Regions from separate parts of the Lysinibacillus sp. RU7 genome, predicted to be linked through region 1. Evidence: riboswitches for the same ligand, from Rfam matches in the RefSeq annotation. Region 1 holds a riboswitch; each other region holds the start of a gene.
The links. Region 1 has a riboswitch for cobalamin ahead of cobJ (precorrin-3B C(17)-methyltransferase). Riboswitches for the same ligand answer to the same signal wherever they lie in the genome.
Positions count from the first base shown of each region.

Region 2: another riboswitch for cobalamin. It lies ahead of nikA (nickel ABC transporter substrate-binding protein); the one in region 1 lies ahead of cobJ (precorrin-3B C(17)-methyltransferase).
Region 3: another riboswitch for cobalamin. It lies ahead of AC3II9_RS01035 (energy-coupling factor ABC transporter permease); the one in region 1 lies ahead of cobJ (precorrin-3B C(17)-methyltransferase).

Region 1 is NZ_JBYQFK010000005.1:78,416-89,547, forward strand. Features, by position in the region: gene AC3II9_RS05285 (cobalt-precorrin 5A hydrolase) at 1-38, opposite strand, end outside; gene cobM (precorrin-4 C(11)-methyltransferase) at 35-811, opposite strand; gene cobI (precorrin-2 C(20)-methyltransferase) at 811-1,518, opposite strand; gene cbiE (precorrin-6y C5,15-methyltransferase (decarboxylating) subunit CbiE) at 1,515-2,714, opposite strand; gene AC3II9_RS05305 (cobalt-precorrin-5B (C(1))-methyltransferase) at 2,689-3,831, opposite strand; gene AC3II9_RS05310 (precorrin-8X methylmutase) at 3,806-4,471, opposite strand; gene cobK (precorrin-6A reductase) at 4,480-5,253, opposite strand; gene AC3II9_RS05320 (sirohydrochlorin chelatase) at 5,250-6,218, opposite strand; gene cobJ (precorrin-3B C(17)-methyltransferase) at 6,235-7,860, opposite strand; cobalamin riboswitch at 8,279-8,459, opposite strand; gene AC3II9_RS05330 (histidine phosphatase family protein) at 8,501-9,076, opposite strand; gene AC3II9_RS05335 (pyridoxal phosphate-dependent aminotransferase) at 9,060-10,133, opposite strand; gene cbiB (adenosylcobinamide-phosphate synthase CbiB) at 10,108-11,061, opposite strand.
Region 2 is NZ_JBYQFK010000036.1:25,886-37,017, reverse strand. Features, by position in the region: gene AC3II9_RS19660 (hypothetical protein) at 1-54, opposite strand, end outside; gene AC3II9_RS19655 (nitric oxide synthase oxygenase) at 318-1,388, shown strand; cobalamin riboswitch at 1,511-1,691, shown strand; gene nikA (nickel ABC transporter substrate-binding protein) at 2,106-3,704, shown strand; gene nikB (nickel ABC transporter permease) at 3,709-4,650, shown strand; gene AC3II9_RS19640 (ABC transporter permease) at 4,647-5,453, shown strand; gene AC3II9_RS19635 (ABC transporter ATP-binding protein) at 5,465-6,334, shown strand; gene AC3II9_RS19630 (ABC transporter ATP-binding protein) at 6,331-7,143, shown strand; gene cntE (staphylopine family metallophore export MFS transporter CntE) at 7,140-8,333, shown strand; gene AC3II9_RS19620 (tetratricopeptide repeat protein) at 8,396-9,241, opposite strand; gene AC3II9_RS19615 (restriction endonuclease) at 9,402-9,956, opposite strand; gene AC3II9_RS19610 (CynX/NimT family MFS transporter) at 10,015-11,132, opposite strand, start outside.
Region 3 is NZ_JBYQFK010000001.1:209,331-220,462, reverse strand. Features, by position in the region: gene AC3II9_RS01085 (NHL repeat-containing protein) at 1-921, opposite strand, end outside; gene rpmG (50S ribosomal protein L33) at 935-1,084, opposite strand; gene AC3II9_RS01075 (DUF1648 domain-containing protein) at 1,224-1,724, opposite strand; gene AC3II9_RS01070 (DedA family protein) at 1,812-2,462, shown strand; gene AC3II9_RS01065 (hypothetical protein) at 2,495-2,656, opposite strand; gene AC3II9_RS01060 (C39 family peptidase) at 2,721-3,677, opposite strand; gene asnB (asparagine synthase (glutamine-hydrolyzing)) at 3,646-5,556, opposite strand; gene AC3II9_RS01050 (aminotransferase-like domain-containing protein) at 5,939-7,126, shown strand; gene AC3II9_RS01045 (nuclease-related domain-containing protein) at 7,225-8,148, opposite strand; gene AC3II9_RS01040 (FBP domain-containing protein) at 8,218-8,829, opposite strand; cobalamin riboswitch at 9,021-9,199, shown strand; gene AC3II9_RS01035 (energy-coupling factor ABC transporter permease) at 9,326-10,069, shown strand; gene AC3II9_RS01030 (energy-coupling factor ABC transporter substrate-binding protein) at 10,071-10,355, shown strand; gene cbiQ (cobalt ECF transporter T component CbiQ) at 10,359-11,132, shown strand, end outside.

The sequences.
Region 1 (11,132 bases):
GTGATTTCTGGCAGTACACCTTCTTGCAACTCAATCATTTTTTCACACCTTTTCGATAACCGTGTGTAAACGTTTCATCATACAATTTTGAACGGTATTCTTTTTCATGAATATTTGGATCAAGTGCCCAGCCTGCTAAAATCATCGCATGCTTGCGAATACCATTCACGCGCATCGCTTCATCTAATTCGATCAACGTTGTTCGAACAATCTTTTGATCTGGCCAAGAAGCACGTTGAATCACCGCAACCGGTGTATTGTCTGCCCAGCCTGCTGATTGCAATTCTTTGACAATTTTCTTCGTTAACGTCGCACTTAGGAACAACGCAATCGTACAATGATGGCTGGCTAATTTATGTAATTGCTCCATTTCTGGTACGGGTGTACGTCCCTCTGCTCGTGTTAAAATGAGCGTTTGTGTTAAGTCTGGAATCGTCAGCTCTGCTCCAACTGCTGCCGCTGACGCGAAAACCGAACTCACACCTGGTACGATTTCATAGCCAATCCCATGCTCTTTTAATAGCGCTACTTGCTCCATTGTGGCACCATACATTGCTGGGTCTCCTGTATGAAGACGCACAAGCATTTTACCTGCCTTCACACGTTCGACGATACAATCAACCATTTCCTGCAAATGCATACCTGCTGTCCGAATAATTTCAGCTCCTGGGTTTGCTTGTGCAATTAAATCCTCACTCACTAAAGAGTCCGTATACATGACGACATCGGCCTCTTTTAGTTTTTTCAAACCTTTTACCGTTATTAAATCCGGGTCTCCCGGTCCTGCTCCAACAATCCAAATCTTCTCCACTATTTACGCACCACCATACACGATAAATAATTTAATTCAGCCTCTGCTAAATCATCTAAATTCCAAATAATTTCCTCATCTGACGTTACCTTCGTCACAACATGTGCTCGGTCGTACAGCCCCATGTCTTTTAATAAAGCAAGCATTTCGTTTATTACTTTTGCTACTTTAATAAACACAATGGCATCATGATCTTCAATTGCCTTACGCATCGCATTCATATCATCATGCGCTGGAATCATCGCCACATGCTCATCACCATCCGCTAATGGAATACCTAAGCGATTAGCTGAACCATTAAAAGAAGAAATGCCTGGAATCGTTACAATTTGTACGTCCGGATGCATCGATTGCATCAGCTTCATTAAATGAATAAACGTACTAAATAGCATCGGATCTCCTTCTGTTACGAAAGCCACATCTTTTCCTTGTGCTAAATATTCATAAATCGTCTCAGCAGATTTTTTCCATTCGCGCGCTAAAACATCCTCATCTTTCGTCATTGGGAACACAAGACCAAGCATATCTTTTTCAGCTGGATTAATATACACATCAACAATGCGATGGGCATAGCTTTTACTACCTTTTAATTTTTTCGGGTACGCAATCACAGGACACTCCTGTAATAAACGGAATGCCTTTACTGTAATTAACTCTGGGTCTCCCGGTCCTACACCTAATCCGTATAACACACCTAAATTGCTCATTGTCCTGTTCCTTTCTTTGTTGCTGTAATAATAAAAATCGGATTTAGCGGCTCAAAGCGCGTCATATCTAAAATTGGCTTACTTCTCGCTAATTGTGCCTGTAAAATACTAACCTCACAATCTAGTGATTTTAGACATTCCACCGCTTTATATAAATTTTCGATCGTCGCCACATTCATAACAAAGTGACCGCCTTCTTTTAAGCGCTGGATACAAAGTGTTAGTAATTGTTCCATTTCGCCACCGTTCCCACCGATAAAGATGGCATCTGGATTCGGGAACTCCTCTAAACCATTTGGTGCCTTCCCTAACTTCGCCGTCACATCAACGCGGAATCGTTGCTGGTTAGCAAAGCAGTTTTCAAGGTCTGCTTCATTTTTTTCAATCGCATAAACGGCACCTTCTCGTGCAATTTTTGCTGCTTCAATCGCAACAGAACCTGTACACGTCCCAATATCCCACACAACACTATGCTTCGTGAGCTGCATCGCTTGCAAACTGAGCACGCGAATTTCTTTTTTCGTAATGAGTCCTTTATCCGGTTTACGCTGAATAAATAGTGCATCCTCAATCCCAAGTGCATACTGAGGTGGCTCTGCTATTTGACGTAAAATGACAACATTTAATGGAGAAAACGTTTGTTGCTCCATTTCATCTAAGGAATAAAAGCCACAACGTTCATTTACCCCTTCTAAATTTTCCGCAACAAACGCTTCATATTCAGTTAAGTTATAGTGCTTTAAATAGCTCGCAATACTGCTTGGCGTATTATGCTCATCCGTTAAAATTGCGACTTTTTTATAGCCATCAATTTTCTGCGCAAAGCCTTTAATAGAACGTCCATGCAAGCTTGTAATATACGCATCTTGCCACGATTCTTGCATACGAGAAAAGGCTAACTGAATAGAACTTGTATACGGATAAATTTCTAGTGGCAATTTCTTCGCTAACACACCACCAATGCCATAAAACAGCGGATCGCCCGATGCTAAAATCACAACCGAGCGAGTTTCTTCTATTAAATAGCTCGCAATTTTGGATAGTCCGCCTTTTAGGACTATTTTTTCTCCTTTATATTGCGGAAAGAAATCTAAATGGCGTTCACCGCCAACAAGCACTTCACTTTCTTCAATCCATTGTCTATATTGCGGTAATAACCCTTCAATGCCGTTATCCCCGATACCAATCATTTTCATTGATTTCATGTATATTTTCAGCCTTTCCTAAACATTCGCCCTTCATCGAATACAGGGACGTTGACACATTGATGTCACCCTTCACATGTGCAATGGCATGGTAGCAACAGTTTTTACAGAGTTCCTCAAAAAACTGTGGCACATCATGTTCTACCATCCACTCCCCTACTTGAGAGGCTGTATTTGCTTGCAATACTTCTTCCACCAAATCGGCTGGTGCACCAGCTTTCTGTGCAAGTTGCTGTAAAAACGAAAAGCTGACAGGTGCGCTTTTGGAATGTACCATCATCACGCCCTGTGCAACTTTCGAAAATTTCCCCATCATCCCAACGAGGGAGACATTCGGAATGCCTTGTTTTTTTATATGCTTTAACGTAAAGCCGACAAAGTCGCCCATTTCGATAAAGGCTTCTTCTGGTAAGTCCGGGTATTGCTGCATCGCATATTTTTCACTACGCCCGCCTGTCGTAATGACAAGATGATCACAGCCTGCCTCTTTCGCTACACTAATTGCCTGTACAATACTCGCCATATAGGCAGAGCTTGAAAATGGAACGACGGTACCTCTTGTCCCTAAAATCGAAATACCGCCGATAATGCCTAGGCGACCATTTAATGTTTTTTTAGCAATTTCCTCACCATCTGGCACTGAAATGACTGCCTCCACACCTTGTGTAAGACTATATTGCTCCTTCACTTCATCAATCACTTGATGGAGCATTTTACGTGGTACGGGATTAATCGCTGCTTCTCCTACTGGAACCGGTAACCCTGGCTTTGTCACACGCCCAACACCAATGCCACCATCAATCCGTATATCAGGCGTATTTAATAAACGGACCGTACTTTGAATGCGTGCCTTATGTGTTGCATCTGGATCATCCCCTGCATCCTTAATCGTTTCACACATCACCGCATTTTCCGTTACTTGAAAAGACTCTACTTGAAATGTTGCAAATTGACCGACTGGCAAATAAATCGTTACTTGCTCTGGTACTTCCTTTGTAATGAGCGCAAGTAATGCTGCTTTTGTCATCGCGGTTGCACAAGCCCCTGTCGTGTAGCCATGACGCATCTCAGAAGGGTCTTTTTTACTTTTCTTGTTTTGCACGTTCATCTGCTAAAATCGAGATGGCATTTAGTGCGGCTACTGTTACCGTACTGCCACCTTTACGTCCTACGTTTGTAATAAATGGAATCCCCTTTAATAAAGCTAACTCTTCTTTCGATTCAGCCGCGGATACAAATCCAACCGGCATCCCGATAATTAAATCTGGTTTTGCAATCCCTTCTTTAATTAAACGAATTAGTTCAAGCAACGCTGTCGGTGCATTCCCAATCGCATAAATACCGCCTTCATGCTCACGAACCGCTTTTTGCATCGAAATAATTGCACGTGTTGTTCCTTGTTTTTTTGCTTCTTCCCATACGTCTGGGTCTGCGATGTAGCAGTGTAAATCGCCGCCATGCTTTTGGAAACGCTTGCGACCTGCACCACTTTCAATCATTTGTACATCTGCAATGACGTGCTTTCCACTTAAAATTGCTTGAACGCCCGCTTCTATTGCGTCCTCTGTAAACATGACGCTACGTCCTAATTCAAAATCTGCTGACGCGTGGATCACACGGCGTACAACCATCCACTGCTCATCTGTGAAAGGATGCTCGCCCATTTCTTCTTTAATAATCGAAAAACTATAATCGTAAATTTTATCTGGATCTACTGTTAACGGTGTAAATGCTGTATTAAAATTCATATTGGCTGTCATTGTTTATTTCCTCCTAATTGTTGGATTGCTTGCTCTACTCCCTCAAACGTTGCATACACTTCTCCGTAAGCAATTTGAGGGCGTTTAATTAAAATAATTTCGATGTTCAAATCGAGCGCCGCTTCAATCTTTTCGTCGACTGAGCCGACTTTTCCACTTTCTTTTGTCACCATTAATGTAACACCGTATTGCTCATACAATGCAGCATTTAATTGTTTCGAAAAAGGCCCTTGAATCGCAATAATGTCCTTTTGCACTACACCTAACGCATCGCATTTCTCCATATTTTCTTTATTCGGCAGCATACGAGCTAATAAGCGAATACGCTCATCGCCTAATAAATGCTTCGTAAACGTAGCAAGTGTTTTACTACCCGTCGTTAGCATAATCGTGCCGCCTTTTTGTTTCGCTAACAGGGCGGCCTCCTCATACGTATCAACCGCTGAAATGAGTGGATGATCATATTGTTCATTCCGTCGTTCATACCGAATATAAGGAATATTAAGAATGTTCGAAGCAGCAATGGCTTCTTTTGATGCTTCTTCTGCAAATGGATGACTGGCATCGACAATTTTATTACAACCTAACTTTTGACAAAGCTCTACCATTTGCAGTGAATTTAAACGTCCTATATGATGCGAAATATTTGCTTCCTTTAAGCTACTAGCTGCTGATTCTGTTACGACAGTCGCGATTAACGAATGCCCCTTGTCCTGCAAGCGAATGGCTAACTCTCTCGCATCACTTGTACCTGCTAACATGAAAATCATGTTGTATGCTCCACCTTTCCATCATGTGCATGGCTGTGGTGATGATGATGGTCGTGGTCATGATCGTGATGATGGTCATCATGAGCATGAGGACAGTTGTAACAACGCTCCGGTGTATGACAACGCACATGGCAGTCAAAGCAATGGCGATGAATCGGTCCATGTTCTGCTACATAAGCACGATACTTTTCCATATCTTGTTCGCCTGTTGAGCGCCCTTCTACTGCATCCATTGCACGTTGCTTTAAAATTTCCTGTAACGTTGGGTGATAGCCAAAATACTTCGCTAGTACAAACTCATGTTCAGGATATTGCTCGCTGTACTGCTGTAACATCTTATCCATACGCTCCATTAGTACACCCGTAAATAAAAAGTACGGTAGCATGATTACTTTTTTCGCACCAAGTTGAATGCAACGTTTGATACCTTCATCAACGCGTGGTTTTGTGACACCCATAAATGCGCTTTCGACCCATTTCACCTGCAGCTTCTCCCACAGTAAACGAGTAATTTTATAAAAATCACTGTTCGCCTCTGCGTCACTGCCGCCACGCCCGATAAGTAAAATCGCTGTATCGTCATGTTTAGCAGATGTATCGATTCCTACTTCCTGCAAGCGATCTATTAAAATATCAAACACTTGTGGATGCACACTAATCGTTTCGCCATATGTAAATTTCACATTTGGATACTTTTCGATTGCATCTTGAATTTCTGCCGGGATATGTAGTTTAGAATGACCCGCATGCAATAAAATGATGGGTACTACATATACTTCTTTCGCACCTTTTTGAATACATGCTTCAATTCCTTCTGGTATCGAAGGTCGTGATAACTCCAAGAAGCATGTTTCCACTAAAAATTGATCCTCTAAGTCTGGGCGAATTTTGTCTACAAAGCGCTGGATTTCCTCATTCCCTGTTGCTAATCGGCTTCCATGCCCTACAAATAAAATGGATTTCATTTCAGTCTCCCTTTCGTTAATCACCACAAGGAGCTGGCTCTACTTCAATTTTGCAGCTCATATCGTGATATGTATAATGCAATATTTTTTTCACACGTTTGAAGTACTTGAACAAGCGCTCGTTCGGATGTGCATGCTGCTTATATTCTTCGATGATTTTCGTTAATAGCGGTACTAGTTCCTCCGGTTCAAGCCCCTCTGCAACCGGCTGTGCTGCATGAGCTGTTCGTCCAACCGGCTTTGCCCCGATAAATAAATCAAATTTCTTCTTGCGATACACAATGCCGATATCATCAAAAACAGCGCGGTAGCAAGCCATTCCACATCCATTAAAGCCAACATGCAATTCCTTCGGTAGCTTCATCCCACCAAGCGTCTGCGCAATTTCCTCTGCATATGGAATGGACTCTGCTTTTTCCCCATAGCAAAAATCACACGCCTTTACATTGAGCACATCGCCAATCGGTAAAACAAGTAAACCTGCCTCACGTAAACGAGCAACGAGCTCATTTGGCTGCTCAGTTGGCACTTTCACCAGCATGCGATGCTCCGGTGTATATTCAAGCGTCCCTTGTTCGCCAACAATTTCTGCTAACAGCATCATTTGCTGTGGTGTTAGCATTTTATTCGCTACACCTGGACTAACAGCAAATTCAAAAATTGACTCTACTTTTTGTTGCACTAATACAGATGGTTCACCACCGGCAAGCTTTAGTGCCATCTGTGCCATTTCCAATGTACTTTTTTTAGGCTTTTCTGGAGCAGGCACCGTTATTTTTTCAAAACCCGTTTGTGCTTCACCTGTTTGCTGATCTAGCGCCCACGGTTCATTTTCTTTTCGTAAACGCTGATGTGGTTTCAACGGTTGTACATCTTCACCTAATGTATATTTACGCTGGTAACCACGTGGCGTAATAATTTTATTATCGTAGAAGAATGTCGATGAATTGCCGACTACTACTGTTGTAAGCATGCCGATATCATGCTCTAGCATTTCAGCAAGCGTTGTTAGCACAATATTCTGACTTTCACGGTAAGCACTTTTCACTAAGCCTACTGGTGTTGCAGGTGAACGATATTTTAATAAAATCCGTTGTGCCTCGACAATTTGTCTTGTACGACGTCCGCTTTTTGGATTGTAAAAGGCAACGACAAAATCAGCCATTGCTGCTGCTTCAATACGTTTTTCAATGACTGTCCATGGTGTTAAGTGGTCACTTAAGCTAATCGTACAGGCATCGTGCATAACCGGGGCACCAAGCAAGCTTGCACACGAGTTAATCGCTGAAATGCCAGGGACCACTTCTACTGCTATGCCGTCTTTTTCTGTCCAGCCAAGCTCGATGAGTACCTCATATACAAGTCCAGCCATGCCGTATACACCAGCATCTCCACTTGAAATAACTGATACAATATGACCTGCCTCTGCTTGTCGCACCGCCTCCTGTGCACGTGAAACCTCTTCTGTCATACCTGTACTTACGATGGATTTCGCGGTTACTAAATGCTCAATCAGTTCTACATATGTTTTATAGCCAATAATATAATCACTCTGTTTTAATGCATCCACTGCACGTTTTGTAATATGCTCATAATCGCCAGGACCAAAGCCAACGACGAATATTTTCCCTTTCTTCAACATGTCCCCTCCAATAAAAAAGCCTATCTCACCTATGCCTCTCTCAGCGAAAAGTGAGTTTTGCATCATAAAGCAGGTAGCCCAGTTTGACAGATGAATACTTTATGATGCTGCTTTTATCTAATTTTAATTTTCTTATGCAGATGTCCATAAAGCTGATCCTGTCCTATCTGCTAAAAAAGGTGGTGTATGAGAACACCACGCTTTTTACTGACTCATTAACATATCGGCATTATGCGATGAGCTGCTTCTGTCAAACGGAGGAAGATACAATAAAAATGCGTCTAGCTAGGCATTGTCCACATGTCATAAGTGTGACGCTATTTTTATTCAAAATAAAAAAGCTACCTTACAATGAGGTAGCTTGAAATGGAAACGTCAAAAAAGAACCCGCCTCCATTTCCTATCCCCCGAAGAAATGTACAGTCGTCTAGGTAGGCAGGTCTCCTGGCTTCGCTTCATCCTTTGACGTTCCTTCCCATACAAGCGTACAGTGGATTTTTCGTCATCGTCAGCGTTTACAGTTGCGGGGACAGCGACGGATTTACACCGTTCTTCCCTTTTAAACTACATATAGTAGTACCTTAGCTAGAACTAATACAATATATTGTTTTATCTTAACAGATTTTAGTATAGCATGTCTTTAAATTTTCTGTAAAGTTATTTTTTCCAAATACCACTCTTCCTCATCTAAATACAAAGAAATAAAGTCCCCACCTGAAAGCATTCCCTTTTGCCATAATGTCGCCAGTGAACGCTTTTCGATTGCCCATTGTAAACAGGCAATGGCTACACCGTGGGAAACAACCGCAATCTGTTGCTGTGGGATTTCTTTGATGGTTTGTAAAAAGGCGAGTAGCCGATTTGCCACTTGCTCAAACGATTCTTGTGAGTCTGCAACAAATTTTTCAGGTGCTTCGCTGTAGTACTGATAATTTACTTGTTGCTTAAGATGTTCGATTGGTTGTCCTTGCCAATCCCCCAAATAAATTTCACGAAGACGTGCATCTGTATGAATCTCCATATTCGGAAACATCCATTTAGCAGTTGAAATAGCACGTTTTAAGTCACTTGCATAGACGATATCAGGTTGCCAGTCCACATCTAGTGCTTGTTGTTTGCCATATTTCGTTAAAGGCGAATCAAGCCAACCTTGTAATACCCCTTGCTTATTCCACTCTGTTTCACCATGGCGATAAATTCTAATTGTTTTGCACATAATCAGTAAATACTTGCATAAACGATTTCATTTTTTCAGGCTCCTTCATCGCGAGACGGAACCACTGTCCGTCTAGACCTACATAATTCTTCGTATGACGAAGGACAATTCCCGCTGACAAAAGCGTTTTAAAAAAATGGTCTGGGTTGTATGGCTCCGGCAATTGAAACAACAAAAAATTGGCCGTGCTATTCGATACTTCGCATGCATAATCTTTCAAAAAGTTTGTCATTTCTTCCCGCATTTGTGCACTACTTTTTCTCGCTTGTGCCACATACTGGTCCTCCTCTAAGCAAAGGCAACCTACCTGATTCGCTACTCCACTCACATTCCAATGGGGAAAAAAGCCTGCAAGCATCGGCGCTTTTTGACTAACTATATAACCAAGCCGAATCCCTGCTAGTGCATACATTTTCGTCATAGAGCGCAACACAATTAAATTCTCATACTTTTCAACAAGTGGAATGACGCTTTCTACTTCATCTGTCCAATCCATAAAAGCCTCGTCAACAACTAACATACAATTTACTTTTCGCCCATGTTCAAGTAACTGTTGAATTTGTAATTTTGTTGTCAGTGCACCTGTTGGATTATTTGGATTACATAAGTACACTGCATCAAGCGTATGCATCGCTTCCTTCACTTGCTCTATTGAAAATCTATATGTACAAATATCCTCTACCACAATCGACTGAACCGATACTTGCTCTTGCAGTAAAGTCCGTCTATATTCAGAAAAGGACGGCTCAATTACTCCTACTGTTCCTCCGTTAAAATAACGAGCTAACACCATTAAACATTCTGCTGCCCCATTGCCAACAATGATGTGCTCAGGCTTGACGTCATGGAACGCTGCAACCTTTGAACGAAATGGCTCCGCTTGTTCATTTGGATATATCGTAATGTGATTGATTAATGATGGCCATGCGTGCTGTACACTTAGCGGGACACCTGCTGGATTGACATTTTCACTTAAATCAATGACCTTATTTGGCATTTGTATATGAAGCCCCTTATACAGAGCATCTGCATTAGCTCCATGTGCTGGATATTGCAATGATAATCCCTCCTACTACAACTAAAAAATATAATGTGACGATATACATGTGTTGAATGGACTGGACAATATGACCCCGATGCATCTCAAAAACGAGCTGTCCCATATACGCACGAAATGATTTTTTGCCGCCATATACATTTTCACCGCCGAGACGAATACCAAGCTGCACAGCCGTCGCTGCCTCTAAATAGCCGCTGTTTGGACTTGGGTGTTTCCTAGCATCCCCTATCCACTGTGCAAATCGATCTGTAAATGGCTGTTGAACAACTGATTTTGTGCCAATAAGCAATAAAAAGCCTGTAATGCGGCTCGGAATGAAATTAGCGACATCGTCTAACTTTGCTGCGACAAAGCCAAAATCATGATAACGCTCATTTTTGTAGGCAATCATGGAATCGAGTGTATTAATGGCCTTATACACCCATGCCCCTGTCGCCCCAAAGAACAGCGCGTAAAATAATGGGGCTGTTACACCATCACTCGTATTTTCAGACACCGTTTCCACAACGCCCCGTACAATTTCACTTTCGTCTAAATGCCCCGTATCTCGTCCAACAATCCAGCTGAGCTTTTCGCGCGCTTCTTTGAAATCTTGCTGTTCTAATGCCCGGTATACAAGTATCGCAGCCTCCTCTAAGCTTTTTTGTGCTAGGGCTAAACTAATGAGTATAACCTCTACTGCAATACCAAATGCCCAGTGAACAGCGTAACTGAGCCAAACAATGCCCCCTACAACAAAACCCGTTGTTAAAACGGTTACGATGACCGCACAGAAACCTTTATATTTCCGCGCATTTCCCGTATTCCAATGTTTTTCTAAAAAAGCGATTAACCGGCCAATCCATATAACTGGATGTGTCCACTTTTTCGGATCCCCAAATACCCGGTCTACTATTACGGCCATTATACCTATCACAACCGTCACAAAAACATCACCTACTTCTCGATAAATATCATCACTATACTATAGATTACATCATTTTTGTATATCATTTG
Region 2 (11,132 bases), on a different contig from region 1:
TGTTTTCATTAAGAGAATAGTCTTTTTCCATAATGACACGCACGATGTTTTCATACATAGTGACTCATAAACTTAATACAATGACTACTCGTTGGACTTGATATGAATGTTTCGCCTGTCCAATCTTTTCAATCAAGAGGCTCATCCTTGTTTGCTTCATCATAAATGATAAAGGATGATTTAGTGTGAGAAAACTTGTCCGCTTGTTTTTGTCTATTATTAGTCATATATGAAAAATACATGTTTTGTGGCTGTCTACATTCATTGTCATCGGGATATTCCTTCTTCTAAAATGAAAGCAATGGAGGCGTCAGCAGATGAACTTATTATTAAAAAATGAACGTGAACGACAAGAAGTAATCGAGTTTTTAAATAAATATAAACAAGAAAAAGAAATGACCGAAGTATGGTTACAGCAGCGTGTAGCCGAAATCCAAGTAATCGGTAGCTATGAACCGACTTTTGATGAATTAGAATTTGGTGCGCGCGTTGCTTGGCGAAATAGTAATAAATGTATCGGGCGTCTTTTTTGGCAGTCACTGCATGTATTTGATGAGCGCAGTCTACAAAATGAGGAAGATATTTTTCGCGCATTACTGAGGCACATTGACTATGCAACAAACGAAGGGAAAATTCGTCCTGCTATTACAGTGTTTGCATCAAAGAGGGTACGCGTTTGGAATCACCAGCTTATCCGCTACGCAGGGTATGAAACGACGAAGGGCATTGTTGGTGATCCAGATTCGGTTACTTTCACAAGACAATGTATGAAGCTTGGTTGGCAGGGGGAGGGCACACCATTCGATGTGTTACCACTCGTCATTCAGGTAGATGGTAAACAGCCTAAGTGGTTTGAGATTCCAAAATCGTATGTACTGGAAGTAGACATTACACATCCTGAGTATCCTGCCTTTCAAAAGCTACAATTAAAATGGTATGCGGTGCCGATTATTTCGAGTATGCGTTTTAATTGTGGTGGCATTGATTTTGAGGCCGCGCCGTTTAATGGTTGGTATATGGGTACAGAGATTGGCGCACGCAATTTGGCAGATACGAATCGTTATAATTGTTTGCCAAAAGTAGCGGATGTAATGGGACTGAAGCGTGAGACAAATAGTTCATTATGGAAGGACCGTGCTTTAGTGGAATTGAACATTGCGGTACTGCATTCCTTTAAGGAGGCGGGTGTCAGCATTGTTGACCATCATACAGCCGCACAACAATTTAAGTTGTTTCAAGAGCAGGAAGGGAAATCCAATCGTGATGTCACAGGCAACTGGACGTGGTTAATCCCACCTGTATCGCCAGCTACAACACATATTTTCCATCAACCAATTCCTAATATCATTCATAAACCAAATTATTTTTATCAAAAAAATCCATATTAACGAACTATTCATAGCCCAATCTGTCTGGGCTATTTTGTTTTATTTTTATAATTTTGTTTGAAATTTCAAACAAAATAAATATAGAAATTTATTACTGTTATTGTTAAACTGTTCCATAATGATAAAACTGAATGATTTTTGGTGCTAATGCGAATTAGCTTAAAAGGGAAGTACGGTGAAAGTCCGTCGCTGTCCCGCAACTGTAATTCGGAGCAAATCACATAGAAGCCACTGTTTTATAACGGGAAGGTGTGAGGAGCATTGATGATAAGCCAGGAGACCTGCCAAAAATTAAGCCCGATTCAACCTACGAGGATAGGTGCGAAGTAAAGCAAATGTTCAATTTGCTTATTTACTAATGCACCCATGCACTTTCTCTTAGGAAGTGTATTTTTTTATGCACTTTTTTGTTAATGAAAAAAGAAGATTGTTATTTTAAATGAAAAGTGTATAATTTAATTGATAATAGTAATCATTACTACTATAGTAGATTCATAATTCAAGCATGGAGGAGATAAAAGTAAATCGTTCATAAAGTATTTAGTGATTTTAGCAATTGATAAGGAATAGTATTTATGAAAAATGATATTATTTCTCAAGTCATTTTCAGTCAAGAAATGACAAGGATACATAAACAAGATGTTTACTATGCGGTGAAATGACGTATCAATCAGGGTGATAATAAGAATCATTTTCTAGAAAATAGGAGGAATAACAGTGAAGCGTATTTATATTTTATTCATATCAGTAATGATATTGATGTTGTTAACAGCGTGTGGAGATGATGAGCAAACAGCAGCTACATCTGCAAAGGAATCAAGTAATACACTAGTGATGTCTTGGCCAAAGGATATTGGGGAAGTGAATCCACATTTATATTCGCCAAATGAAATGTTTGCTCAAGCAATGTTGTATGATCCGTTAGTGGTGTATGAAAACGATGGCACGATTTCACCTGGATTAGCGGAATCATGGGACATGTCATTGGATGGGAAGATTTATACATTCAAGCTACGTGAAGGTGTGCAATATTCTGATGGTTCATTGCTTACAGCTGAAAATGTAAAACGTAATTTTGATACCGTTATCGCAAATAGTGCAGCACATAGCTGGTTAGAGGTAGTGACTGTTATTGACCAAGTAGAAGTGGTGGATAATACAACGGTAAAAATTCATTTGAAAGAGGCGTATTATCCGTTCCTACAAGAGTTATCACTTATTCGTCCGCTTCGTATGCTAGGGGACGCGGGATTCCCGGAAAGTGGTAGTACAGCAGATGGGATTGAAAAAGCAATCGGTACAGGTCCGTGGATTTTAACTGCGTATGAGCAAGATCGTTATGCAGAATTTACACGTAATGAAAACTATTGGGGTAAAAAGCCGTCAATTAAAAAAGTAGTAGTAAAAGTGATTGCAGATTCCCAAGCACGTATGATGGCCTTAGAAAAAGGAGATATTGATCTCATTTTTGGTAGTGGGCAGCTTGTACCAGCTGAATTTGCGACATTACAGCAAAATAATCAGTACGTCACAAAAGTGTCAGAGCCTTTATCAACACGTATTTTATCTTTCAATACAACATACGGTGTGACACAAGAGAAGGCAGTACGTATCGCATTACAGCATGCACTTGATCGACAAACGATTGTGGAGCACGTATTAAACGGTTTAGAGCAAGAAGCACGTTCATTATTTGCACCGGGCTTCCCTTATAGTGATATTGAAGTAGAATCATATGCTTATGACGTACAAAAAGCGGCTGCTATTTTGGATGAAGCAGGCTGGGTAATGGATGAAAAGACAGGTATACGAGTAAAGAATGGTGAAACGTTGACACTGACAGTTCCTTATAACAGCAGTGAGCAAGTGCATAAGGCCATCTTTGAATATTTGCAAGGTGTATGGAAAGAGATTGGTGTGGAAGTCAATTTAATGGGGGAAGAAAGTCAAACAGTCTATATGCGTTCAAAAGAAGGCGAATATAATCTCATGTTCAATGATACATGGGGAGCGCCTTATGATCCGCATATGTACCTGCGTACAATGACAGGTGAAAAGCAAATCGGTTTTTATGCGAAAGCGGGTATTGAGTCGAATGCGAAGTTAACGGATGATATTACACGTGTGATTCGTTCAACCGATGAAGCAGAGCGTCACGCGCTGTACGAAAGTATTATTCAAACGATTCAAAGTGAAGCGATTTTCATGCCCATTTCATATCGTCAAAATTATTTAGTGGCGAACGATGTATTCGAAACGATTACATTCTCCCCACAACAATACGAAGTACCAATCAATTTGTATGAAATGAAGTGATGAGATGGGGCAATTTTTAACGAAACGTCTACTGAGCATGGTGCTAGCGCTATGGGGGATCACAATCATTGCCTTCTTCTTAGTACGCGTGATGCCCGTTGATCCAATAGAGGCATATTTTCAAGCTAATCAATTGCCTGTAACCGAAGAGGCGATGGAACAAGTACGTGAGGAACATGGGCTAAATCAGCCTATGTTCACACAGTACGTACAATGGCTATCAGGTGCTATTCAGTTCGATTTTGGTACATCCTTTATGACGAATAATCCTGTAAGCACGGAGCTATTTAGCCGTTTTGGTGTGACGATGCAGCTAGCGGTTGTTGCATTTCTTTTTATTTTGTTGCTATGTGTACCAATTGGGATCATCAGTGCTGTGAAACGTGACTCTTGGTTTGACCGCATGACGCGCTTAACGATTTTCTCGATTGCTTCGATGCCGAGCTTTTGGTTAGCCTTTGTGTTAGTTTATACGGTGGCATTAAAGCTCGATTTATTACCGTTAATGGGCTGGGGAACAGTAGATACGATGATATTACCTGCTTTAACGTTGGCACTAGGGGTTGTCCCGTATTATGTACGCATGATTCGGACGAGCATGATTGAGCAAATGGATCAGCCATTTGTGACATTTGCGCGAGCGCGTGGAGTACCAGAGCATATTATTATTCGTCGTCATATTTTTAAAGGGACGCTCACACCATTAATTACGTCACTCGCCATGACGATCGGTGTGCTGCTAGGCGGAGCAGCAATTGTCGAGATTGTCTTTACGATTCCAGGTATGGGTCGTTTTATTGTAGAAGCGATTACAGCGCGTGATTATTCCGTTTTACAGGCATTTATCTTTATCATTGGTTTCTTCTATATCGTAATTAATTTTATGGCTGATTTGGTGTGTGCATGGATTGATCCGCGTATTCGTATAAAGGAGGATGCTTCGTGAACAAAAAATGGGCACTTTATATGAGTAGTTTTTTAGTAGGCGTTTTATTTTTAGTAGCGATTTTTGCGCCGTGGTTAATGCCAAATGATCCACATGCACCGAATATAGCCATGAAGTTACAAGGCTTTTCATCGCAGTATCCATTAGGCACCGATCATTTAGGCCGCTGTGTATTGTCACGGCTAATCGAGGGGGCTCGGGTTTCCCTATCCATTGCTTTTGTTGTGTTGATGGCGACGCTTGTGATTAGTATGGTCATAGGCTTAACAGCGGGCTTTATCGGGGGCTGGCTAGATATGCTTCTTATGCGGATTTGTGATATTTTGCTGGCTATTCCGAATTTTGTTTTTGCGTTAGTCATTGTCGGGGCATTAGGTGCTGGCATGAAAAATTTACTTATTGCCATTGTACTGGTCACGTGGGTCGGCTTTGCACGCATTATTCGTAATATGGTCGTGAGTTTAAAGGAAACAGATTATGTCACGTATGCCCGTGTTTGTGGTGTATCGAAATGGAAGATTGTTGTGCGACATATTTTACCGTTCGTCTTCCCACAAATGCTCTTGCTGAAATTCATTGGATTAGGCTCAACTATTTTAATGATCTCGGAGTTATCTTTCTTAGGGCTAGGTGTGACAGCACCAACTGCTGAATGGGGCATGATGATTAGCGAAAGTAAGACATACTTACTGACAAAGCCCGAGTTGATGCTTATTCCAGGGATAATGATTTCAATTACAGTCCTTATTTTTAATGCTTTTGGGGATGCACTACGAGACGTACTCGATCCGAAAACGACATAGGAGGGCTGAATATGTTAGCCGTTGAAAATTTAAATGTTACATTGCGAAATGGTCATGTCGAAAAGCATGTGCTGCACAACATCAGCTTCTCTATACCGAAAGGAAAGGTAGTCGGTATTATTGGGGAAAGTGGCAGTGGCAAATCTGTATTATGTACAACGATTATGCAATTATTTCGCGAAAAACGAACAGTAACAGGTAACCTTTCTTTTAATGGCATGTCTTTAGTTGAGCTGTCTGAAAAAGAAATGCGGAAACTACGCGGGAAAGAAATGGCACTCATTATGCAAAATCCGATGGCGATGTTTAATCCTATTGTTACGATTGGTGAACATTTTACAGAGACGATTCAAGCACATCGAAAAGTAACGAAAAAACAGGCGATTGCACATGCAAAGGAGCAGTTGCAAAGGTTTCAGCTATTTGATGAAAACATATTAAAGAAATATCCGCATGAGTTGAGCGGTGGTATGCTACAGCGTGTCATGATTGCGATTGCGGCGAGTTTAAATCCGTCTCTATTATTAGCGGATGAGCCGACGACAGCACTTGATACGACGACACAGCTTGAAATTTTAAAAGAGTTAAAACAATTACATGCCACGACGGAGATGGCGATGCTCATTGTCTCACATGATTTAGGTGTCATTGCCAATTTAGCTGAGGAAATTATTGTGATGCGTCACGGAATTATTGTAGAAAAGGGGCCGACTAGCCATATTTTACAGCATCCACGTCACCGGTACTCGCAACGGCTTGTTGCAGCACGAGATGAGCATAGTCAATTAGCGGATTTAATCGACCGTTTTGATGAAGAAATTACAGGTGAATTAATGCAATGTGATCCAGGTCATTGGGTTCGAATGGAGGGAAGCGTGTGATTACAATTGAGCAAGTGTCAAAATGCTATACTAAAAAAGCCTTATTTAAAAAGCCGCACCACATTCAAGCAGTAAAGGATGTATCGCTAACAATTGAAGAAGGCTGTTGCTTTGCATTAGTTGGACAAAGTGGCTCAGGGAAAAGTACGCTTGGTAAAATGCTATTAGGTATTGAAAAGCCTGATAGTGGATCGATTTATTTCCAACATATGAATGTTCACCAAGCAACTAGCAGCGAACGTCGCTTCCTGCAGCATGCGTTACAGGTAGTGTTTCAAGATTGCCATAGTGCCGTGAATCCGAAAATGAAAATCCGAGATATTATTGCTGAACCACTTTGTGTGCATCAAAAGTTAACAAAAGCTGAAATCGAGCAAATCGTCGGTGAATTACTTGAGATGGTCGGGCTAAAAAAAGAGGATATGCTGAAATATCCCCATCAATTTAGCGGCGGGCAATTACAGCGTATTACGATTGCACGTGCCATCTCCACAAAGCCAAAGCTCATTGTGTTGGATGAATCCATTAATAGCTTGGATATTTTAGTGCAAATTAGTATTTTACAGCTACTGAAACGATTACAACAAGAGCTCCGTTTAACATACTTTTTTATTACACATGATCTACATGCGGTGAAATTATTTGCCGATGAAGTAGCGATTATGCATCAAGGACAAATTGTGGAGCAAGTAGCGGCTTGTGATTTAGCTTCTGTCCAGCATGAAGCAAGTAAAGCTTTACTTGCTGCCCAATTATCCATTGATTGTATTCACAATTATTTAGCAGAGGTGGGAGGTCGCGTATCGTGAAGAAAAGCCCGTTATCCATTAGCATGCTTCAAATGTATGGGCTTGCGATGTTTTACTTTACAGCCAATTCAGTATTAACCGTTATTTTCCCATTACAGGCGAAGGACCATGGTATGCCAGAAGCGGAAATTGGGATTATGATGGGCATGTATATGTTTATTTGTATGATTTTACGTCCGTGGGCAGGGCAAATGGTTGTTAAGCATAGCGTATTCACCATTATGAAATGGTTATTAGTCGGTCATGCCGGTGCTTTATTATTATACATATGGTTAGGTGTCGATAGCTTATATGCTGTCCGTATTTTACAAGGTTTTGTAACAGCGTTTTTCTCGATGGCGATGCAAATTGGGATTACGGAAGTACTGCGTGACGAGGACCGCGGACAAGGGATGGCGATGTATTCGTTATCAACGGTATTACCAGGGCTATATGGTCCAGCATTAGCGCTGTTTTTATGGTATCAGGGGGACATGATGTGGTTGTTAGTATTAGTAGCGACTTTAGCTTTTTTCCCACTCCTGTTTTTCATCAAATCACCACTCCCAAAAACGAAAAAGGACAATGCATCATTTACGTTTAAAGAAATGTTTGCGGCGATGAAGGTAGCGCGACAACATAACGGACTTGTTGTGTCTTCAGGGGTCATGTTAATCGGTGCCAGTATTTTTGGGGCGATTACCGCCTTTTTACCGCTTTATTTTGTCACAACTGGAACGGGTAATGCGGCACTCTATTTATTTTTACAAGCAATCGTTGTTGTAGGAAGCCGCTTCTTTTTCCGTAAGCACATTCCGTCAGATGGCAAGTGGCATCCGAAATTTATTGCGCTTGTTTTAGTAAGCTCTATTATTGGGACGAGTTTACTAGCCTTGTTGCCGATGATTGGTTCGTTTATTTATATTAGCGCTATTTTTAATGGTATTGCTACCGCGATGCTCTATCCGACATTAACGACATATATTTCATTTGTTGTACCAGATGCACAACGTCATATTTTATTAGGGCTATTTTTAGCTTCTTATGACTTAGGCTTTTCAATGGGCGGTATGGTCATGGGCTTTATCGTACAATTCGTTTCATACGAAATGATGTTTGCGACGTGCTCGTTACTCGGTGTTGTGGCGTTACTTTATAATTTTACGGCACAAAAAGCGAACGCTAATATTAAACAAGTCTCGATTAATTAATAGCGTGACGCTAGTACATGCAATTTTCCCCGTATGTGCGTACGGGGAAAATGTGTACAAGTTCATTTCTTTACAAATTCCTGTTGCAACTGTAACTGCTTTTTCGCAAATTGCAGGGCATGTTTTGTTTTTCCGCGTAGTTCACAGTTTTTTACGAGTGCCTCGTATAGTTCATGTAACAGCTGCATATCCTCAATTTCTGTTGCCACAATGAGCGCTTGCTGCAAAGCATCCATGGCGTAGTGGAGTTCCTTTTTTTCCATATAGTAATAGGCACGTAGTATAAGTGTCTTTATATGTTCTTTTGGCATACTTCCTAAGTCGGCCTGCTGTTCGCATTTTTGGAGAAGCGCATTTGTTTCTTTAAGACGATGCAGTGCTAGGAGCGTCTCTGCTCGATTTAACATGTAATAGAGATGTGATGCAGGCGCGAATGTAATGATATCGGCGTATTTTTCCCAGTAAGTATCACTCATTTCAAGTGACGATTCGAAATGCTGCAATGCAATATGACATTTTTGAATATGTAGTAAGGCGGTTATTTTCTCATCTGCTAATTTAGACTGTTCTGCAATTGGTAAAGCATTTGTAAACGCTTGAATGGCTTGTTCATAATTTTCGGCGGTTAGTTGCGTAAGCCCTCTCAGTATAGAATATTGTGCTTGTAGCTGTGGTTGGCTTGTCTCATGAATTAGTTTCTCGTAGCGAGTAAAAAGAGTGTGAAACTGTTGCATTTCCCCGCGCATATAAGCAATCGTAGTGAGCTGATATAAACAAAGACCACTATTTTCTGTTTGTGCCTGTGACATATACATTTTTAATAATTGATTGAACACAATTTTCGCTTCCGCATATTCCGCTGTGCGAAGGAGATTAATCGCATAGTCCATTCGTATTGGTAGCCCCATTGAAATCCTCCTCAACATTTACAAGCTAGTATTGATACGAATGTCAATATTAATACGTCTTTGCGAAAAGTTGTAATATTTTGCTTGAGGGAGGGCGGTCGTAAATTTCTTTCCAACAAATGAAAAAGTAGTATCTCTATTTAAGAGATACTACTTTTTATTATTTATCCAAAATCATGTCGATTAGCTCTTTACGGTCGATTAAATAGACGTCATTAATATTTGCCAGCTTCACCGCCTGTTTTGTAAAGTAACTATTTGTGACAACCCATGCTTCTGTTGCATTATACATTTTAATGGCACCGATAATTTCCTGCACGGCTTTGACCCCGACGGAGCTTGAATAGCGTTTTGCTTGGACGACGATGACATCTTTCCCATCTTTTAAAACTAAATCCGCGCCATAGTCACCACTTGTTGCCGTATACGATACTTTAAAACCACGACGTTTAAATAACTCGCCAAGGAAACGCTCGAATGCTTCGCCCGTCATTTGATCGACTTCTGCAATGCCGGCTTTACGTAAGCGTGAGGATTCATGTGAGCGTAGCCACGTTTTCAAACCGAGCCATAATAATGCATATGCACCAACACCGACACCAAATCCTTTAACGGTTTCTATATAGTACCAGCCGATGCCTCCCGCTATTAAAAATGGCAGCAACCGCATGAGTGGAATGCGTTTTTTCTTCTTTTTTCGACGTTTCCGAAACATACTTTTCTCCTTTAGATATAATGAATGATTATATCATAAATGAGTACGTATGTTTGTATTAATCGTGAATCGTTCGGTTGCTACTTGCAATATATGCCGCAACTGCTAAAGAAATGGCTATCACAATGAAAATAATATTCGGCACGAACCAGTTGTCAGTTACATCGTGAAGCAGCCCGAAACATGTTGGACCGATAGCTGCTAGTAAGTAACCAATCGATTGCGCAAACCCTGAAAGTTCAGCCGCTTCGTAAGCCGTTGTAGTACGAAGGGTAAAGAACATCATGGATAAACTAAATGATGCACCACCTGCAAAGCCTAAAAAGACCATCCAAAGAAAGGCATAGTTTGTCCATTCCATTAACACGCCCGTAAAGCCGAGCAAATAAAAGGCAGAAAACATGAGTACAATTGGGCGTTGATTTGTCATTTTGGCCGCTACAATCGGTGTTAAAAAGGTCATAGGAATTTGACCAAACTGCATAATGGAAATAAGCCATCCTGCATGATTTGCATCAATGCCTTGTGCGATATAAATTTCTGGAATCCATGCCGCCATTGTATAAAACAGAAATGATTGCATCCCCATCGCAACCATAACTGCTAATGCAATCGGAGAACGGATTAGCATCCCCCAACCATTTCCTTTCGATGTAGAGCCTGTTAATGCCACCTTTTCCTCGCGTAGCTGTGGAATCCAAAAAATGATGCCGATAATGGCAGCAAGAATCGCAATACCTAAAGCTATTTGCCAGTTTGTCGCTGTCGCAACAGAATAGCTAATTCCTGCAGCAAAACCGCTTGATAAATTCATGGAAACCGTATAAATCCCAGTTAAAATCCCGATATGCAGTGGGTAACGCATTTTAAAGAAGCTTGGAATAAGTACATTACCAAATGAAATCGCGATCCCAATCAGTACTGTGCCTAGCAATAAAAGAGATGTTGTGCCAAGGGAGCGTAAAACAATCCCAGCTATTAGTAGTAAGAGTGAGTAGAATAGGGTCCATTCCATGCCGAAACGTTGCGCAATCCGCGGTGCGAAAGGTGAAACAACCGCGAATGCGAGTAATGGAATGGTCGTTAAGAAGCCGGCAAGCACATTTGAAATGCCTAATCCATCTCGAATGAATGATGTAATGGGTCCTACAACGGTAAGTGGTGTTCGAAGGGTCA
Region 3 (11,132 bases), on a different contig from region 1:
TACCCCAACTTTTGTCGATGGATTTTCGCCTTCTTTATAGTTCGTTAAGTAGTAAGAACTGTCCGCATGCTGCTTGATTGTACTTACGCGAGCTTCTGCATGAGGCAGTGCAATCGCTGTCGTTTGTTTAGATGCTACATCGTACGCAACGACATTTCCAATACAGCCAAACGCTAGTTTCTCTGTCGTATCTGCTCCTGTATACACGGTTCCGTGCAGACCGTTACATGCATCGGTAATCGTTGCTACATCATGACCATGACTGTCCACGATTTTCACACCGCCTGGTAATTTTGCTCCTTCTTCCGTTTGATAAGAAACAGCAAGGGTTCCATCAGATAAAGGCACCGCTACACCATGATGAGCACTCCCTTGATACGTATATGCTGGAATCGGTTCTTCTATAGTAGATAAGCTTGCTGCATCATACACTTCCACTAATCCACTATCATCATGGAACACAGCTGTTTGATTATTATGGCTGACTACATGGGCTGCATTTTTTGCTTCGATTTCATACGAGGCTAAAACAAGGTCTTCTTCATAAGGATGCGCATGATCACTGTGATCTTCATGCCATATACCGATATCGAATAATGTGTATGAATCCTTATTGGCTGTATCCTTTACGAATACGTGACGCATATCACTCCCTAATGCTAAAGAGGAAGGACCGATATTATAACGCTCGATTTCTTCAAATGCACTATTCATTACAAGAAATCCACCTGCATAGCTGACAAGTAGACGCGTGCCGTTCATCTCTTCGTGCTCATGCGCGCTGTCTTCATGTTCATGTTGTTCTTGAGCAGTTGTTTCTTCCTTCTTTTCTTCTTCCTCTGTCTGATTTGTATTACACGCTGCTAATAACAATGCACAGGCAGCTGACATTGGCAATAATCGGCGTTTCCAATAGCTCATTGTATTGTCCCTCCTATTTCGTCTCACGATGTAACGTCACACGCTTTAATCGTGGGCAATACTTTTTCAGCTCGATACGCTCTGGGTTATTTCGCTTATTTTTTGTTGTTATGTAGTTGCGATCGCCACATTCCGTACACGCTAATGTAATGTTTACTCTCAATTGACACACTCCCCTAAATAGTAATTGTTACGCTTTATATAGTAGCGCGACATTTTCTCTTTGTCAACATAAATAGTAATCATTACTCTTAAAGAATACAAAAAAACACAGTACGGATTTGTACTGTGTTACAATCCTGCTATTTTATTTTTGACATACGCACCATACCACGAATGATCACAATTGCTAATAATATAAAAAATAGAACCATCCCTAAAATACCTAGCCCATCTGCTTCACCGAGAGCGACTAATACCGAACGAATAACGATATAGGCAAACATCGCTGTACATACATTTTTCGTTAAATTGACAATCTTACGGCTCTCCATATAAAATTGCGGTGCATTTTCTTCCGTCAGACGAGCTGGATAGTTATGAGTATGTGGCTTTCGCTCTACAACTTCCATAAAAAGATGTAATACAATTGCAATCGCTGGTAATATTACTAAAGAAAGCTTTGAGCCCCATGCATCGGCTTCCCCAGCCCCATTAAAATGCGTTGGTACTGTGTCGGGTAAAGCATTCCAATTGAAAATAATAAATAAAATCATCGCTAAAATACTTGCAATGCCAATAATGTTGGCGAATTTTTCAATTCCTGTTTTCTCGATATGTAATTTCGGTCTTTCTGGCAACATCTCTTCTCCCCTTAAGTGAGTTTTATTTGTAATTCCTTCCACCTCTCTCTATAATAAGACGTAATTTATAGTAAATGAGGTTTTTACATGTCATTTGCAGAGATCATTGAATTTTTACGTATGATTGATACGGAATTATATGATTATATAAAAAAATTCGGCGTCTATATTTATCTTTTATTATTTGCAGTCGTCTTTACGAAAACTGCATTTATTGTACTTACATTTTTACCCGGCGATTCCCTTGTATTTGCGAGCGGAACGGTAGCCGCAATCGGTAAATTAGATGTACTTACATTGTTTTTTGTATACTTTGTTGCGACAACATTAGCCGATAGTAACAACTATTTAATCGGTAAACTTCTCGGCAATATATCGCAAGAAAAATTAAATCTTTTTCGCTTTATCCCTGAAAACGCGATTACACGTGCAAAAGTATTTATAGAAGACTATGATCGGATAGCGTTAACTTTTAGTCGCTTTGTACCATTAATGCGTACGATGACACCATTTATGTCTGGCTATACAAAATATCCTTATGCTAAATTCATACGTTTTAATATGATGGGTGCCCTATTATGGACATGTATTTGGCTGTTTGCTGGCTATGCACTCGGAAATATCCAATGGGTGGCTGATAACTTAATGTTTACGCTATTGCTTATTTCTGCATTCGTACTAGTTCCTACTATTTATGCATACTTCAAACAAATGCTTCATAATCGCAAGCTCGTTTAATGAGGTTTTAAGCGCCACCTTAGAGGGGGCGCTTACTTTTGTGCGATACCTAGTCGCTCCACCATTTCATTTATTTTCATAATCATCTCTTGGTTGCCGTAATTACGTGCAATAAAGATTTCGACAAGCAATGCTTTTGCCTCTTCCTCCGTTAACTCATGACATGCTGCTGTAATTTGTTGTGGTAATAACATATATATTCCTCCCTTACTATGTAATGTGATTGTACCATAAAAAAAGCTACGCAATTGCGTAGCTTTAATAGAGGACAACAGCCTGCTCCCCGAGTGCTTTGTAGCTTGCAAAAAACTGTTGTTTATTTAATTTTACGATGCCTTTTAATGGGTCCATTACTTCGACTTCATGCTCGCCCACCCCTACAAGAACAACTGCATGTAAGTTTACATACATATGATGAAATGTGTTAGTCCCTGTAATGATCCAGCCACCTGTCGTACGTGGCTCCGATAAATCAAGCGTTACCCAACTAATAACAGGAATGCCTAGCTTTACGTACATTTCAACGTCTTCCTCTGTACTGCCGCTAATATTTTTTGCTATTAAATTCATATCCAATTGCGAAATATAATCTTGTGCTGCCTTTACAATCGGATCTGCAAATGCATACGTCCCTTGCTGTTCACTTGGATTACCGGCATACGAAACATGGGGATCTGGACCATACTTCACACCATTTTCTATCTTGAACGGTTGCTTTGGTAAATAATTATTCGCCATTGTCATTTTGTCGACATCGGCACCGTAATAGTTTAAAATCGCCGTCAATGATGTAATTTCACATCCGTGTGGTAATTGCGGATTTTGCTTTACTACCGGTACAGCTAGCGCTTGCTGATGATTTACGGCATTCGTCTCCACAACAACATATGGATTAGAAGAATCAAAGACAATGGATTTCTCACTGATGAATGGCTTATCCTCCATATAATCCGTTGCCCCAATTCGAACAGAATACATTTCGTCTAATTGCAAGTCTCCAAATACCGCTTCACCGCCATAGCTTACTTCTGCACCGACGCGATTACCCGTTGCATCATATAATTCTACTAATACATCGCTCACAGCTGCACCGCTATAATACTCAACGGGTAATACAACCATTTTAGCTGAACTGCTTACCGGAGACAGCTCTTCCCCACAAGCGGTTAATAAAATACTCGAACTAATTATGAGTGGTAGACGCCACTTCATCATGGCTCGTTCCTTTCAATGTAGTCCACTTATTATCTTCGATGAAGAAGCATTTATACCATACTAAAAATACGTAAGCTGTCCAAATATAGCGTGCATAGTTTTTATCGCCTGCATAGTGTGCATCTAAGTATGATACAAGCTTGTCTGTATCAAAGAACTCTTTTGCATATTCAGCTGTAAATGCCTCTTTTATTAAGTTATAGTAGCGCTCTTCACGGAACCAGTGACGAATTGGCACAGGGAAACCAAGCTTTTTACGTTTTGCCCATTCTTCAGGTAATTCCTCTAATGCTGCTTGACGAAGTGCATATTTTGTATCGATCTCGTTTACACGGTGCTCAGTTGGAATTTTTTTCGCCATTTCCATAACCTCTTTATCAAGGAATGGTACTCGAAGCTCAATCGAGTGCGCCATACTCATCTTATCGGCTTTTAATAAAATATCGCCTGGTAACCATAAACTTAAGTCTAAATATTGCATTTTTGTCACATCATCTTCGTTTGGCACGTCCGCATACACACGCTTTGTAATATCGTGTACAGATGGACCTTTTTTATAGTCTGGTTTTAATACATCCAGCGCGTCTTGCTCATCCCACACGACCGCTTCCCCGATGAAACGTTCTTCAATCGTTTGTGCACCTTTTTTCAGGAAGTTTGTATAGGCATTTTTCGGTAATGCCCCCGCAATCCCTGCAATTGCTTTACGTAAGCCTAATGGGATTTGCTCATATTTTTGCATTTTCGCAGATGGCTTATACCACTCGTAGCCGCCAAAGATTTCGTCGGCCCCTTCACCAGATAGCACGACCGTTACATCTTTCCGTGCTAATTCAGATAGGAAATACAACGGCACAGACGATGGATTAGATTGTGGTTCATCCATATGCCACTGAATTTTTGGTAGTGCGTCAAAACATTCTTCTGCCGATACATATTTACGCTCATTTTGAATGCCTAAAATATCCGATAACTCTTTCGCATGATGTGTTTCATTGAACATCGCTTCGTAGTCAGAGAAACCAACCGAGAAGCTCTTATCTGGTTTAAGCAGTGCCGCAATATACGATGAATCGATCCCGCCAGATAAAAACGAACCTACTTTTACATCTGAAATTTGGTGCGCTTTGACGGATTCAGCTACTGTTTCACGAATATTTGCGATTGTTTCTTCGATTGAACCTTTTGAGGCACTGTATTTTTTATCCCAATACTTTGTGATTTGTTGGACTTTACGATCTTTAATGACCATAAAGTGACCTGGCGGCAACTTATAAACACCTTTAAAGAAGGTCTCATCCATCGCGGAGTATTGGAATGTTAAATATGGTCGTAGTGCATCTTTATTTAATTCTTTTATAAAGGATGGGTGCGGTAAAAATGATTTAATTTCTGAACCGAAAATGATCGTTTCATCTGTCGTGTTTTGCGTATAGTACAGCGGCTTAATCCCAAAGCCATCACGTGCGATAAATTGTAAATCATTTTTTTGATCCCAAATACAAAATGCGAACATCCCACGCAGTTTATGTACAAGCTCAAAACCGTATTCTGCGTAGCCATGTAGTAACACTTCACTATCTGAATTTGTTTTGAAGTGATAGCCTTTCGCTTCTAACTCTTTACGAATGGACATAAAGTTATAAATCTCACCGTTAAACACTAAAACGATATTGCCATCTTCACTGTAAAGTGGCTGATTCGCTACATCCGATAAGTCAAGAATACTTAAGCGACGGAAACCGAGTGTTACTTTGTCATCTGCGTGAATGCCGCCACTATCAGGACCGCGGTGAATAATTGTATTCATCATATTTTCGATAACTTGTTTATGATCAATGGGATGTGTACCATTTATATAGCCGATAAAACCACACATATATTAAAATTTCTCCTTTTATCTATAGCCTAGCACATATGCCTTTGCTATTCGTTGTTTCAATATCTTGTCGATTACTAATAGAATATATCACAAAACCGCTTAAAACCCAACAAAACACAAGTAGTTCCAATGTTTCAAGTTCACCTAAAAATGGCACATATATTATGAAATGAGGACCTATTCTTTTTTATGCTTTTTATTGCTGTGAAGCTTTACGAATCTGCGACCTTAAGCATAAAACCGCTTTTTACTCGGATAGTTCAGTAAATCTTGCCTTTTAACGGTTTTATTTGTTGGAATTATCTGATATTATCGAGTAATACTGAAGCAACTAAGGGGTTCCCCCGAAATATACTAGAAAGAAAAGGAACGATACGTTATGCAGTACTCTAATAAAATTTTAAATACACCGTCGTCATTCATTCGTAACATCTTAAAAGTCACAGGTGAAACGGATGTCATTTCATTTGCTGGTGGTTTACCGAACCCTATTTCATTTCCAACTGACAAGTTAAAAGAAGCTATTAACCGCTCCATTGACGAACACGGCACAAAACTTTTCCAATATTCTACAACACAAGGGTACTTACCTTTACGTGAATATATCGCAGCAAAATATAAGAAAAACTATGGTCTTGATATTGCACCTGATGACATCCTCATTACAACAGGTTCACAACAAGCTTTAGAGATCATCGGTAAAGTGTTATTAAATAAAGGTGACGGTGTCATTATGGAAGCACCCGGTTACTTAGGTGCCATTCAAGCCTTTACATTAGCGGAGCCTACCTTCTATTCTGTTACTCTAGAAGAAGATGGGTTAAATGTAGAAGAGCTGGAGAAGCAATTACAAAATCCAAACGTTAAATTCATCTACACAGTACCGAACTTCCAAAACCCAACAGGGATTACGTATTCTCGCGAGAAGCGTGAAGCGATTTATGACGTGGTGAAAAAGTACGATGTAGCGTTTATCGAGGATGATCCATACGGGGAGTTACGTTTCCGTGGTGAGACATTGCCTTATATTGGCGGTGGTCGCTTAGAGAATTCGATATTACTAGGTTCATTTTCTAAAACGGTCACACCCGGTATGCGCCTTGGCTGGATTATGACGAAAAATAAAGAGCTGATGGCACATATCGAAACAGCAAAGCAAGCAACAGACTTACACACTAATATTTTCTCTCAATATGTCATTCATGATTATTTAGCGAACAATGAGTACCAGGAGCATGTCGATAAAATTATTAACCTATACCGCGAGCAATCTGATGCGATGCTAGCTGCAATCGAGAAATACTTCCCACCTACAGTGAGCTATACAAAACCAGACGGCGGTATGTTCATTTGGGTGACATTAGAAAAAGGTGTACGTGCACTTGAATTGTTTGAAAAAGCAATGGCGGAAAAAGTAGCGTTCGTTCCAGGAGACCCGTTCTATACAAACCCTGAAAATATCAATACATTACGTTTAAACTATACGAACTCAACACCTGAAGTCATTGAAGAAGGCATTAAGCGCTTAGGAAAGATCCTTCATCAATATTCGAAAGTGAATAGTTAATGAAATGATCCCTGCTTCTTGTGTGGAAGCAGGGATTTTAGATTTACCCGCGAATTTTGGTGAAATACCCGCGAAAATTATAGCTTTACCCGCGATTTTCACCTATTTACCCGCGAATTCAATTTTTCTAAACAAATTCTATACTTTCGATCTTTATATCTTCCTGTAAAATCAAATGCTAAGTTTTTCAAAAGCCTTCTCGCCGCATCTTCAGAAGAAATATGAAAAAACCTCCGCAACTCCTGATTACATATCCATTCCGAAATCAAATACCGGTAATCAGCTAACCCCACATAAAAGTCCTCTAGCCCACTTCGATTACATCTTAAACAAATAAACTTCCCATGCTGAAACTTCATTCCTTTTGTACACTTGGAGCACAATACACCAGGCATAACACGTGAAACATCTATTTGTACCGTTTCATTACGAACTTGATGCTTCCTTGCAAGCCATAGTGCAAACTGTTCGAGATGAACTGGATTCAACTTTTCAGGACACTGTGCTAACAATTTTCGGACAAACGTTTCCAATCCACTCAGTTTAAACACAGGCTCACCAAGAGGTATACGACCGATAATTGTCCGCGGATGAGCAAATATAACCGCATAAAAAATAGGCAAACGAGCATCGATTATACTCTCTATATAGCGTACATGGCGCTTTACTTGATCAATCGGATTTCGAAAACTTTCTATCGTGCCATCTTCCCGTTCACGTAAAAACTGCGATTTCTCTTCTTCAAACGTAATACGTCCACTGATGTTTTTAATCTCTACAATTAATATAAATCGACTGCAAATAAATACAGTATCGATTTGATGCTGACTAATGCAATAATTATGGAGTAAATAATACGGCTCCTTCAGTTGAAAATCATGCCACATTCGGTCCACATACAGCTCCCCTACTAGACCCAATTCTGCTCGATATAGTGAATCACGAAGCTCGATTAAGCCACGCCGAACGCCTGCTTGTAATGTACTTATTTTAAATGATTCATCCCGTTCAATTAAAATCAAGACAACCACCTCATGGCGAGCGTAGCACAAAATAAAACAGGGATCACTACTTTCATCCAAAATAAAAATTTAGCGCATTTTTGGTCTTACTGTTTCCATAAAGCTGTGCAATTTTTCTGCTGAATCAATATTTCGTTCACAGCTAATTGCATCGGCACAAATATACTGACTATAGGTTTTATACGTTCCCTCAACATCGCCCTTTTCCTTTGTGGTAAAAAGGGATACATCCTTATGTTGCTGACAAAGGGCACAAATGCCTTGTGTTTTTTCCATAGCAAGGACGCCTTTCACCCCTACTAATTTACCTTCTTGTTCATACACGAAATAACGGGAACGTGTTGTTGTATCATCCCATGAAACAAACGTTACAAGTGGATCTGTTACTTTTGGCGCTTTCACTTTTTTATCTTTTTTCCATAGACGCTTCACTACTTGCTCAGAGACGTCAGGAAATGGCTTTACGTTTAATTTAACAAACGTCATAAATGGCTCAAGCTGTTGGCGCTCCTTTACTAGCAACACATCATCGATAATAAAGCGCGGTACATCCGCTTCTGTTAATGTCGTATCGATTATACCACGTACAGCATTTAATACGCTTTCATCCTTTGTTGTTGCGATGCTATTTAATAATTTCATTGTTTGCTTTTCAACTAAATGCATTTGAAATACGTTCATGTTTATCCCTCCGTCCCACCATTTTACTACGTTTGGAGGATTAGGGGAAAATAATAGTTAGCTTGTATTCAAATATTTCTTTCAATAGCTTTTCCTATTTCAGAATATATAATTCTAGTACATATTTCTCTTAGTAACCAAAAAAGAACTAGAAAAAAGTTTTCAAAACTGTTAGACTATTTTTCAATGACGACAACTGAATGATTTTTGGTGCTATAGATTTAGCTTAAAAGGGAAATCGGTGAAAGGCCGATGCTGTCCCGCAACTGTAATTTCGGAGTGACTCACAACACAGCCACTGTTTTTAAACGGGAAGGTGTGAGGAGCGTTGATGATAAGCCAGGAGACCTGCCAAAAATTAAACGCCATTCAACCTACGAGGATAGGTACGAATAGAAGCAACGCTTGTTTGCTTTTTTCATCGTGCACTTTTCTCCTAGAAAGTGTATTTTTTTATGCACTTTTTCGTCATAAAATAACAAAAGGAGAATGAAACATGAACAATCGATTGACTAAATTGCTTTATTTCGGCATCGTTCTACTATTTATTCCGAAACAAGCATATGCCATGCATATTATGGAGGGGTATTTACCGATTGCTTGGGCGATTTTCTGGTTCGCTATCAGCTTACCTTTCTTAATTCTTGGTTTACGTTCGATTCAAAAAGTTGTCAAAGAACATCCAGATAGTAAAATGCTACTTGCTTTATCTGGGGCATTTACTTTCGTTTTATCGGCATTAAAAATTCCATCTGTTACAGGAAGCTGTTCACATCCAACAGGGGTAGGACTTGGTTCTATTTTATTTGGACCACTAGTGATGAGTGTCATGGGGACAATCGTTTTATTATTCCAATCACTACTACTTGCACATGGTGGACTTACAACACTTGGCGCTAATATTTTTTCAATGGCGATCGTTGGACCATTTATTGCTTACGGTGTTTACAAGGGCGCGACAAAGCTTGGTCTGTCTTTCTCCATTGCCGTATTTTTAGCAGCAACGCTAGGCGATCTTGGTACATATGTGATGACATCGATTCAATTAGCATTAGCTTTCCCTGCTGAGGTTGGTGGCTTCGTCGCTTCTTTCCAAAAATTTGGCGGTATTTTTGCTTTAACTCAAGTTCCTTTAGCGATTAGTGAAGGCTTACTGACAGTGATTGTCATGAATTTCTTACAAAAATACAATGTGCGTGAATTAACAAGCTTACGTATTTTACAACCGAAGGAGAATTAAGATGCTAAAGAAAAATCTATTATTATTAGCGATTGTCGTTGCATTAGCGATTTTCCCGATTATTTTCCTACAAGATGCTGAATTTGGTGGGGCTGACGGGGAAGCAGAAGAAGCAATTACAGAAATTGCAACAGATTATGAGCCTTGGTTTAATGCAATTTGGGAGCCACCAAGTGGAGAAATTGAAAGCTTATTATTCGTATTACAAGCAGCAATCGGAGCTGCGATTATCGGCTACTTTGTTGGGTTTATGCGCGGCCGTGCGAATCCTTCAAAAAACGACTAATCCATGATAGCGATTGACCAATACGCCTATATTAACCGACTTTCTCATGTACCCGCAGCACAAAAAGCGTTATTAGCCGTTGGGGCATTATTGATTGTGACAATGACGAGGGATATTGCCATTGCTTGCTGGACAATTGCGGTAATGAGTGTTCTGATTGTAGGCATGGCACGTATTCCTGTTAGTGTTTATAGTAAATTACTCATCGCACCACTCGGTTTTAGTGTGACAGGTGTCATAGCGATTGTCCTATCATTTTCTACTGCGCCTGCTATGCCAGTTGATGTGATTTGGTACCATTCTTCTGGCAACTGGAACATTTTTATATTGGAATCTGATGTAAAACGTGCCATTACGATTTTATTTACCGCATCCGGTGCCATTACAAGTTTATATTTTTTAATTCTCACAACGCCCGTTTACGAGTTAAGCCAGTTGCTACAAAGGCTCCACGTGCCAGCGATTTTAATAGAACTCATCGAATTAACATATCGTTTCATTTTTTTATTTTTAAGCTGTGCACAGCAACTGTACATAGCGCAACAAGCACGCTTAGGCTATACGAGTATAAAAGTTAGCTTTCGTTCGCTAAGTTCTTTAATTGTTGCGATGCTACATTCGCTTCTTGTGCGAAATGAGCAGCTCACACTCGCAATGCATGCACGTACGATTGATTGCTTTATTGTACCTATGGCATTTTGTGAGCATAAGCAGTGGAACAAGCAAATGGCATGGATACTCGCGCTCTATGGCAGTAGTATCATCGGCATCATGTGG